Regions from separate parts of the Pseudomonas sp. TWP3-1 genome, predicted to be linked through region 2. Evidence: riboswitches for the same ligand, from Rfam matches in the RefSeq annotation. Region 2 holds a riboswitch; the other holds the start of a gene.
What was found. Region 2 has a riboswitch for cobalamin ahead of ACP7BN_RS02445 (ABC transporter substrate-binding protein). Riboswitches for the same ligand answer to the same signal wherever they lie in the genome.
Positions count from the first base shown of each region.

Region 1: it holds a riboswitch for cobalamin, as region 2 does, so the genes downstream of both, cobO (cob(I)yrinic acid a,c-diamide adenosyltransferase) here and ACP7BN_RS02445 (ABC transporter substrate-binding protein) in region 2, are expected to answer to the same signal.

Region 1 covers NZ_JAFCUQ010000009.1:217,475-222,266, forward strand. The annotation lists gene ACP7BN_RS15050 (PQQ-dependent sugar dehydrogenase) at 1-175, opposite strand, end outside; gene ACP7BN_RS15055 (hypothetical protein) at 242-826, opposite strand; cobalamin riboswitch at 992-1,220, shown strand; gene cobO (cob(I)yrinic acid a,c-diamide adenosyltransferase) at 1,302-1,913, shown strand; gene ACP7BN_RS15065 (cobyrinate a,c-diamide synthase) at 1,910-3,325, shown strand; gene bluB (5,6-dimethylbenzimidazole synthase) at 3,322-3,972, shown strand; gene cbiB (adenosylcobinamide-phosphate synthase CbiB) at 3,969-4,792, shown strand, end outside.
Region 2 covers NZ_JAFCUQ010000001.1:517,607-522,398, reverse strand. The annotation lists gene ACP7BN_RS02460 (GNAT family N-acetyltransferase) at 1-455, shown strand, start outside; gene ACP7BN_RS02455 (ABC transporter ATP-binding protein) at 456-1,220, opposite strand; gene ACP7BN_RS02450 (FecCD family ABC transporter permease) at 1,217-2,221, opposite strand; gene ACP7BN_RS02445 (ABC transporter substrate-binding protein) at 2,230-3,255, opposite strand; cobalamin riboswitch at 3,396-3,592, opposite strand; gene ACP7BN_RS02440 (LysR family transcriptional regulator) at 4,192-4,792, shown strand, end outside.

The DNA.
Region 1 (4,792 bases), on a different contig from region 2:
CCGCCGGCCAGCCGACTGCCGGGGCAATGTTCACCGTCGGGATCAGGGTTTTGTTCGGTTCTGGCAGTTTCGGTGACGGGCCGGTGCCGTCGATGACTTGCAGGCTGGAGGATTCACCACAGGCGGCGAGCCCTCCGGCGAGCGCGATGACAAAAACGAGCTGGGGCTTGCGCATTGCTGATCTTCCCTATGAATGCATTGTTAATCATAGAGAAGCGTACAAGCCCGATGGTTCAACTGCTCAGCCGCGCGCCTCTTTGAACAGCACGGCGATGCCCGGATGATAGTTGCCGGCGTCGCTGTGCAATTTGCGGTAGGCGTAGGGGAAATACCAGGCCACGGCGCAGGTGTTTTCCTTTTGCAGGTCGTCGACCATGTCCTGCAATTCTTCCGGGCTGGCGCTGTGCTGGGCTTTTTGCGGGGCGACGAACAGGCAGCCGAGTTTCAGATCGCTGGCGTAGCTGATGCGCTTGGCTTCGCTGGTGATATCCGCCAGGGCTTGAGTGAGGTTCAGGCTGTTGACTCGCGGCCAGCGCTGAGTCGCCTGAATGAATGCGCGGTTCTCGGCCCCGGCGAGAAACAGATCGGCGCGGGCATTGCGCTCGCCTTCCTCGTTCTGCTTGCGCGTGGCGGTGTCGCGCAATGTCACCAGTTCGGCCATCCATGCGGCGGCCGAGAGCAGGCCGAGGTTGGCTTTTTCGTCATGCCAGTAGGGCGTGTCGTTGTCGCCACGCACGGCGTTGTAGCGGTCGATACAGTCAAACCAGCGTTCCAGCACCGGGCGCAGGAACTCCAGTCGCGGGTTGCTGATGATCATGCCTTGCATGGTGCACTCCCTTGTTATTGTGATGGCGCTTTTTTGGGTAAAAGCATGGCTCTTTGATATCACTGCTGAGAGTGTGGCACAACAATGGCGGCATATATTTGATCGGCGGCAGTTATTACGCGCGCGCGCCCCTCTTTAATTGACGCTCCACCCCCAACCCTCTAACCTTCGCCGCTTGTTTCAGGTGCTCTGTGACGTACGTCGACAGAGTGAAACAGGGAAGCCGGTGAGGATTGTCTTCAAGCGAAGACCGATCACGATCCCGGCGCTGCCCCCGCAACGGTAAATGAGTAAAAACTGCGTCTGATGCCACTGCTGAACAAGCGGGAAGGCGCGCAGTCCGGCGAATGCGCCGCTCATGAGCCCGGAGACCGGCCTGATCCATCCAGCGGCATCACGGTGGGCGATGCCAGGCTTTTTGCCGTCTATTCTTGTGCCTGCCCGCCGTTATCCAGCCTCAACGGAGAGCTCCCCCATGACCGATTCCCCCGAGCGCGACGAACGCCATCTGGCGCGCATGCAGCGTAAAAAAGCCGTGATCGATGAACGCATCGCCAATTCGCCGGACGAGTGTGGCCTGGTGCTGGTGCTGACCGGCAACGGCAAAGGCAAAAGCAGCTCGGCGTTCGGCATGCTCGCGCGCGCCATGGGCCACGGCATGCAGTGCGGCGTGGTGCAGTTCATCAAGGGCCGCAACAGCACCGGTGAGGAACTGTTCTTCCGCCGCTTCCCTGAACAAGTGCGCTTCCATGTGATGGGCGAGGGCTTTACCTGGGAAACCCAGGATCGCCAGCGCGATATCGCCGCTGCCGAAGCCGCTTGGGAAGTCTCTCGTGAACTGCTGCGCGATCCGTCGATCGGTCTGGTGGTGCTCGATGAACTGAACATCGCGCTCAAGCACGGGTACCTCGATCTCGATCAAGTGCTCAGCGATTTGCAGGCGCGTCCGCCGATGCAGCATGTGGTCGTCACCGGGCGCGGCGCCAAGCCGGAAATGATCGAGATGGGCGACACGGTCACCGAGATGGGCATGCTCAAGCACGCCTTTCAGTCCGGGATCAAAGCGCAGAAAGGCGTCGAACTTTGAAGCAACCACGTCACTGCCCGGCGGTACTGATCGCCGCGCCGGCCTCCGGTCAGGGCAAGACCACCGTCACCGCTGCGCTCGCTCGTTTGCATCGCAATCAGGGGCGCAAGGTGCGCGTGTTCAAATGCGGCCCGGACTTTCTCGACCCGATGATCCTCGAGCGCGCCAGCGGTGCGCCGGTCTATCAACTGGATATGTGGATGGTCGGCGAGCAGGAAAGTCGCCGCTTGCTGTGGGAAGCCGCCGCCGAAGCCGATCTGATTCTGATCGAAGGTGTGATGGGGCTGTTTGACGGCACGCCGTCGAGCGCCGATCTGGCGCGGCACTTCGGTGTGCCGGTGCTCGGCGTGATCGACGGCACCGCCATGGCGCAGACTTTCGGCGCACTGGCGCTGGGCCTGGCGCGTTATCAGCCGGACTTGCCGTTTGCCGGGGTGCTGGCCAATCGCGTCGGCACGCTGCGGCATGCGCAATTGCTTGAAGGCAGCCTGACGGAAGGGCTGCGTTGGTACGGCGCATTGTCGCGCGAGACCGGCATCGAACTGCCGAGCCGTCACCTCGGACTGGTGCAGGCCAGCGAACTGAATGACCTCGACGTGCGCCTCGACGCCGCTGCCGCCGCACTGGCCAGCAGTTGCGAGGTAGCGCTGCCACCAGCCGTGGAATTCGCCGTGCCAGACGAGCTGATCGTTGAACCGTTGCTCAAAGGTGTGCGGATTGCCGTCGCCCGCGATGAAGCCTTTGCCTTTACTTACGGCGCCAGCCTTGATCTGCTGCGCGCAATGGGCGCCGAATTGAGCTTCTTCTCGCCGATCCGCGACACGCAAATCCCCGAGGCCGACAGCCTGTACCTGCCCGGCGGTTACCCGGAATTGCACCACGTCGCGCTGGCACAGAACACCTCGATGCTCGATGCGATCCGCCAACATCACGCTGCCGGCAAACCGCTGCTCGCCGAGTGCGGCGGCATGCTCTATCTGCTCGATTCGTTGACTGATGTCGAAGGCACCCGCGCCGAACTGGTCGGCCTGTTGCGCGGCGATGCGACGATGCAGAAACGCCTGGCGGCGCTGGCGTTGCAGGACGTCGAACTGCCGGAGGGCGCACTGCGCGGCCACACTTATCACCATTCCCTGACCACCACCGAACTGACACCGATTGCCCGAGGCCACAGCCCCAACGGCGGACGCGGTGCGGAAGCGGTTTATCGGCAGGGGCGGATGACCGCGTCTTACGTGCACTTTTATTTTCCGTCGAATCCTGTGGCTGTCGCTGCTCTGTTTACACCAGACCTTGAGGCCGCCATCGCTGGCAAGTCGAATCGTCGCACCGCAGCTCCCACAGGGGATTGCGTTTCGTCAGGTATTGCACCGCCCACTGTGGGAGCTGGCTTGCCAGCGATGGGGCCATGACCGACAACGCATATACCGAAGCCGAACGCGCAGCGGTCTATAAAGCCATCGCCGAACGCCGCGACATGCGCCATTTCAGCGGCGGGACCGTCGAGCCTGACTTGCTGCGGCGTCTGCTCGAAGCCGCACATCAGGCACCCAGCGTCGGCCTGATGCAGCCGTGGCGCTTCATCCGCATCAGCGACCGCGCCTTGCGTGGGCAGATCCAAACCCTCGTCGAAGAAGAACGCGTGCGCACCGCCGAAGCCCTTGGCGAGCGCAGCGACGAGTTCATGACGCTGAAAGTCGAAGGCATCAACGACTGTGCGGAAGTGCTGGTCGCCGCGCTGATGGATGATCGCGAACGGCATATTTTCGGTCGGCGCACGCTGCCGGAAATGGACATGGCCTCGCTGTCCTGCGCAATTCAGAACCTGTGGCTGGCCGCGCGCGTTGAGGGGCTGGGCATGGGCTGGGTCTCGCTGTTCGAACCGCAAGCGCTGGCTGATTTGTTGAATTTGCCGGCCGGGGCCAAGCCGTTGGCGGTGCTTTGCCTCGGGCCGGTCAAGGAGTTCTATCCGGCGCCGATGCTGGTACTCGAAGGGTGGGCGCAGGCGCGTCCGCTCAATGAGTTGCTGTACGAAAATTATTGGGGAGTGAGTCAATGAGTGTGGCGTTGTTGAGTGTCGCCGCAGTGGCGCTGGATGCGCTGCTGGGTGAACCCAAACGCTGGCATCCGCTGGTGGCGTTCGGCAATTTTGCCGGGCGCATCGAGCAACGTTTCAATAGCGGCGGTCGCGGTTGGCGCAGTCATGGCGTCACTGCGTGGGTGATTGCGGTGTTGCCGCTGACCTTGCTCGCCACGGCATTTTCCTGGGCGCCATACGTGGGCTGGATCGTCGAGATTCTCGCGCTGTATTGCGCGCTCGGCATGCGCAGCCTCGGCGAACACGTCGAGCCGGTGGCCAAGGCGTTGCGCAGCGATGATTTGGAGGAAGCTCGCAAGCGCGTCGGTTATCTGGTCAGCCGCCAGACCGATGAACTCGACAGCACCGCTGTCGCCCGCGCCGCCACCGAATCGGTGCTGGAGAACGGCAGCGATGCAGTGTTCGCCGCGCTGTTCTGGTTTGTCGTGGCCGGTGCGCCGGGCGTGGTGCTCTATCGCTTGAGCAACACGCTGGATGCGATGTGGGGTTATCGCAACGAACGCTTTGAACGTTTCGGCTGGGCGGCGGCAAAAATCGACGACGTGCTCAATTACATTCCTGCACGACTGGTGGCGTTAACCTATGCGCTACTGGGAAAAACCCGACTCGCACTCAAATGCTGGCGTACCCAAGCGCCGCAGTGGGACAGCCCGAACGCCGGCCCGGTGATGGCGGCGGGAGCTGGAGCGCTAGGCGTGGAGCTGGGTGGCCCGGCGATCTATCACGGCGAACTGCACGAGCGTCCGCAGCTCGGTGAAGGCGCGCCGGCGGATGCCGACTC
Region 2 (4,792 bases):
AGGTTCTGGAGTTTGTGCTGCAAGCACGCGCCGAGCTGTTTCCGAAGCTGAGCGCGACTGGAATCCCGGTCGATCTGCAAAAATTTGAAGAAATTTACTTGCGCGGCGAAGGCGCGTTTTTGGTGGCGCGTGACGGAGGACGGATTGTCGCCTCGATCGGCTATCTGCCCTACGACGGACGTTTTTCGCAGTTTGATTATCAGCAACTGAACGTCGTGGAAGTGGTGCGGCTTTTCGTCCTGCCCGCGTTTCGTCGTTCGGGACTGGCCGGCAAGCTCTATCGGGCGTTGAAAGCGCTGGCGGTGGAGAACGGGGTGGAGGTGGTCTATCTGCACACTCATCCGTTCCTGCCGGGCGCGATTGATTTCTGGCTGCGGCAGGGTTTTGAGGTGATCGATGTCGAGGCCGATCCGCTCTGGCAGACGACCCACATGGAGAGTCGTCTGCCGCTGTGATCAGACCGAGCGCAAACGCAGGATCTGCGCCCCATCAAACGGATCGGTCAGGTAATGCGCCTGCACCGCGAAGGTGTCGAGCAGACGTTGCGGAGTCAGGACCTCCAACGGTTTGCCCAGCGCCACCAGACGCCCGCGTTCGAGTACAGCGAGGCGGTCGCAGGTCAGCGCCTGATTCAGATCGTGCAGCGCAATCAGCGTAGTCACCGGCAACGCTTGAACCACATTCAAAATCGCCAGTTGATGCTGGATATCCAGGTGATTAGTCGGCTCGTCGAGCAGCAGGATCTGCGGACGCTGGGCCAGCGCTCGGGCGATGTGTACGCGCTGGCGCTCGCCGCCGGACAGGCTGCGCCAGGTGCGGGTGCTCAGGTGTGTGGCGTCCACATCGTGAAGCGCCTGGTGGACGATTGCATCGTCGGCGGTTGACCACGGGCTCAGGGCCGACAGCCACGGTGTGCGACCGAGCGCGACGGCGTCGAACACGCGGATCGCATCGTCGGTATCGGCCTGTTGTTCGACCACTGCCAGACGTTGCGCGATGTCGCGCCGGGACAAGCGACCAATGGATTGACCTTCAAGTTGAACCGCGCCCGCGGAGGGAACACGCAACCCGGCAAGTAGCTTCAGCAATGTGGATTTCCCCGAACCATTCGGCCCGACGATGCCCAGCGTTTCCCCGCGCTGGACGTCCAGATTGATCCCGTGCAACAACTGCGCGTCACGCACCCTGAACGCCAGATCGGAGCAACTGAGTACGCTCATCGCGCGTTTCTCCGGGCAATCAGAATTAGCGCAAACACCGGCGCGCCGACCAGTGCCGTCACCACGCCAACCGGAATTACCTGACCTTTGATCAGGGTGCGCGACAGCACGTCCGCTGCAATCAGAAATACCGCGCCGCCCAGCGCACTTGCCGGCAGCAAGCGACCGTGACTGGTGCCGAGCATCAGCCGCGCGGCATGCGGAATCACCAGCCCGACAAAACCGATCGAGCCGACAATCGAGACCATCACTGCGGTCACCAGCGCCGCGCAACCGATCAGCACAAACTGCACGCGGCGCACCGGAATGCCCAGCGAAGCCGCCGAGTCGGCACCAAAGGTAAACGCATCCAGCGCCCGCCGATGCCACAGACACACCGCCAGGCCCAGCACCGCCACCGGCATCGCCAGCCACACCGAAGGCCAGCGCACGCCGCTAAGGTTGCCCAGCAGCCAGAACATGATGCCGCGCGCCTGTTCGGAGCTGGCCGACTTGGTGATCAGAAACGCGGTGAGCGCATTGAACAGTTGTGAGCCAGCGATCCCGGCCAGAATAATCTGCCCGGTGCCATTCGCGGTGCCGCTGGCGCGCGCCAGCAGAATCACCAGCCCGAACGCCGCAACGGCCCCGACAAACGCGCCCGCCGACAATGAAATCAAACCGGCGCCAACGCCCAACAGCGTGACCATCACTGCGCCGGTCGAGGCGCCAGCGGAGATTCCCAACAGGTACGGATCGGCCAGCGGATTGCGCAGCAGCGATTGCAGGATCACCCCGCAAGTCGCGAGTCCGGCGCCACACGCGGCAGCCACCAGTGCGCGGGTCAGGCGATAATTCCAGACGATGCCTTGATCAATCGGATCCAGCGCATAACCCGCGGCCCACAGCTTGTTGGCCAGCGTCTGCAACACCACGCCCGGCGCGATAGCGGTTTCGCCGATGGACACTCCGGCGAGTACGGCGATCAGCAAAACGCCGAGCGCCAACAGGATTCGCAACACGATCGCAGTCATTTGCTCAGGTCGTAGCCGTTGATGGCCGAGGCCAGTTGTTCCAGACCATCGAACATGCGCAGGCTGGCCTGCATGGCCATGGCATCAAGGATGATGATGCGGTTGTTTTTCACTGCGTCCATGTTGCGCGTGACCGGATCGTTGCGTAGAAACTCGAGTTTTTTCTGATAGTCATCTGCCGGGAAACGCCGGCGGTCCATACGTGCGATCACCAGAAAGGTCGGATTGGCCTTGGCGATGGTTTCCCAACCGACAGTTGGCCATTCTTCATCGGACTGCACGATGTTGCGCACGCCAAGCGTCTCGAGCATGAACTCGGGAACACCCTTGTGTCCGGCCACGAACGGATCGACCTCCAGCTCCGCACTGGAGAACCAGACCAATGCGCTGGCCTGTTGTTGCTCATGTTGGTGCTCGTGCTGTTTAGCCGTGGCGATCGATTTGGCGAGGCTGGCCTTGAGGTCGGCGTTGAGCTTCTCGCCACGCTCCTGCACGTCGAAAATCTCGGCGAACTGGCTGACGCTTTTATAAATGCTGTCGATGTGGAATGGGGCAAGACGTGTGCCGTCAGCGCCGACCAGATTGTTCTTCGCTTCACAATCGGAGGGCATCAGGTAGGTTGGGATTTTCAGCTCGTGAAACTGCTCGCGGGTGCCGACAGCGCCTTGCGCGCCGACCATCCACTCCAGTTCAACCGCGACCAGTTGCGGGCGCTTGGCGATCACCGCTTCGAAACTCGGCTCGTTGTCGGCCAGCCGTTCGATCCGCTGATCTTGTGCTTGGTACTTGGCCAACACATCGTTGTACCAGACTGAAGTGCCCAACACTTTGTCGCCCAGATCCAAGGCGTAAAGCATTTCGGTAGCGGCCTGGCCGACGGTTACGGTGCCGCTCGGGGCATGCTGAAAATTCAGGCTGCTGCCGCAGTTTTCCAGCGTCAGCGGGTAGTGAGTCGGGGCGGCGTGGGCGAGGGCGCAGACGCCAAGTCCGGTGATGAGCGCAGTAACGCGGGCCAGCAGCATGATGCATCTCCATTGGAACCGTACACGGAGCAGGGGTACGGACTGGAAACACATCGAACGCTGCCGCAGGAGCAGGGTAGGGCCGGTCGAAGAGGAAATTGCGCACGGCAGCGATGTCCTTCCCGGACACCCCGCCGGTTAGTGATATTGCATGGCCGGCAGGTCTCCTGACTGATGCGTCGTCGCCACGCTCCAAGCCTTCCCGGACATAAATCCAGTGGCAGAAAAGGAGCAGGCTCGGCATCTACAGTTGCGGGGGCAGTTCCGTTTCACGCCTCGTGAGGCGCTACGGATTCCCTATTAATCCCATTTGGAAACCGGCGGCGGCATGGTAGTCGATCGGGCGATGGAGGGGGAGTTAAATGTCTGAAACGGTGGGTGCATATCCGTTGCTGCGGTTATGGCTGCTTGGGATTCCGCCCTTACGGCGGGTCACCTTTTCCAGACGCCGGGATGCCGGCCCAGCGAAAAGGTAACCCAAAAGGCTTTACCCTGACGTTCGGCCCTCGCTGTGGCTCGGGTTCCTTCGCTGCGGGATTGATCCGGGGGCATCGCCTCCGGTTTGCTGCGCTGCACCTCCTCTCGATGTGTTTGGCTGCGCCAAACGGTCGCTGCGCTCCCACCCCCGGATCAATCCCTCCGCTCAGCCTGCCGACGGGCGCTCGAGATCAAGAGCGGTACTCGAGCTAACGCTCATTGTGTTGAGTGGTGGAAAGCGAAGTGCGGTTTTCGGGTGGCTGTAGATTCTGTGGGAGCTGGCTTGCCAGCGATGGCGGCCTGACAGACGAGCAGTCTCTTGGAGATGTACTCAGTTCTACTGTGGGAACTAGCCTGCTAGCGATTGGCATCCCCTCGCTCCAAAATCCTCCGCTTTGCAAATGGCCCTTGCACATCTACTCTGCCTGATCTCCCCCTGCACCGAGCACACCTTCCATGATGGACAGCCTCAGCGGTATCACCACCTTCATTCAGGTGGCCGAAACCCGCAGCTTTACCGAGGCCGGGCGTTTGCTGGAGATCTCCGCTTCGGCGGTGGGCAAAAGCGTCGCGCGCATGGAAGAACGCCTCGGTGTGCGGCTGTTTCATCGCAGCACCCGCAGCGTGACCCTGACCACCGAAGGCGAGCTGTTTCTCGACCGTTGCAAACGCATCCTCAGCGAAGTCGAAGCCGCACAAATGGAGTTGTTGGAACTGTCCGCTACACCGCGTGGCAAGGTGCGCATCAGCGTGCCGATTCAGAACGTGTTGATCATGCCGGTGCTCGCCGGTTTCATGCGCGCCTACCCGGATATCGAGCTGGACCTTGACATGTCCGACCGCATGGTCGATGTGATCGAGGAAGGCTTCGACGCAGTGATCCGTACCGGCGCGCCGCAGGACTCGCGGCTGATGGCGCGCAAGCTCGGCGGATTTCAATTGCAGTTGGTGGCGTCCCCAGCCTACCTCGAACGCAATGGCGAGCCGGCGCACCCGGACGATCTGAGTCGCCACGTGTGCCTGCTGCACAAGTTTCCTGCGACCGGGATGATCGAGCGCT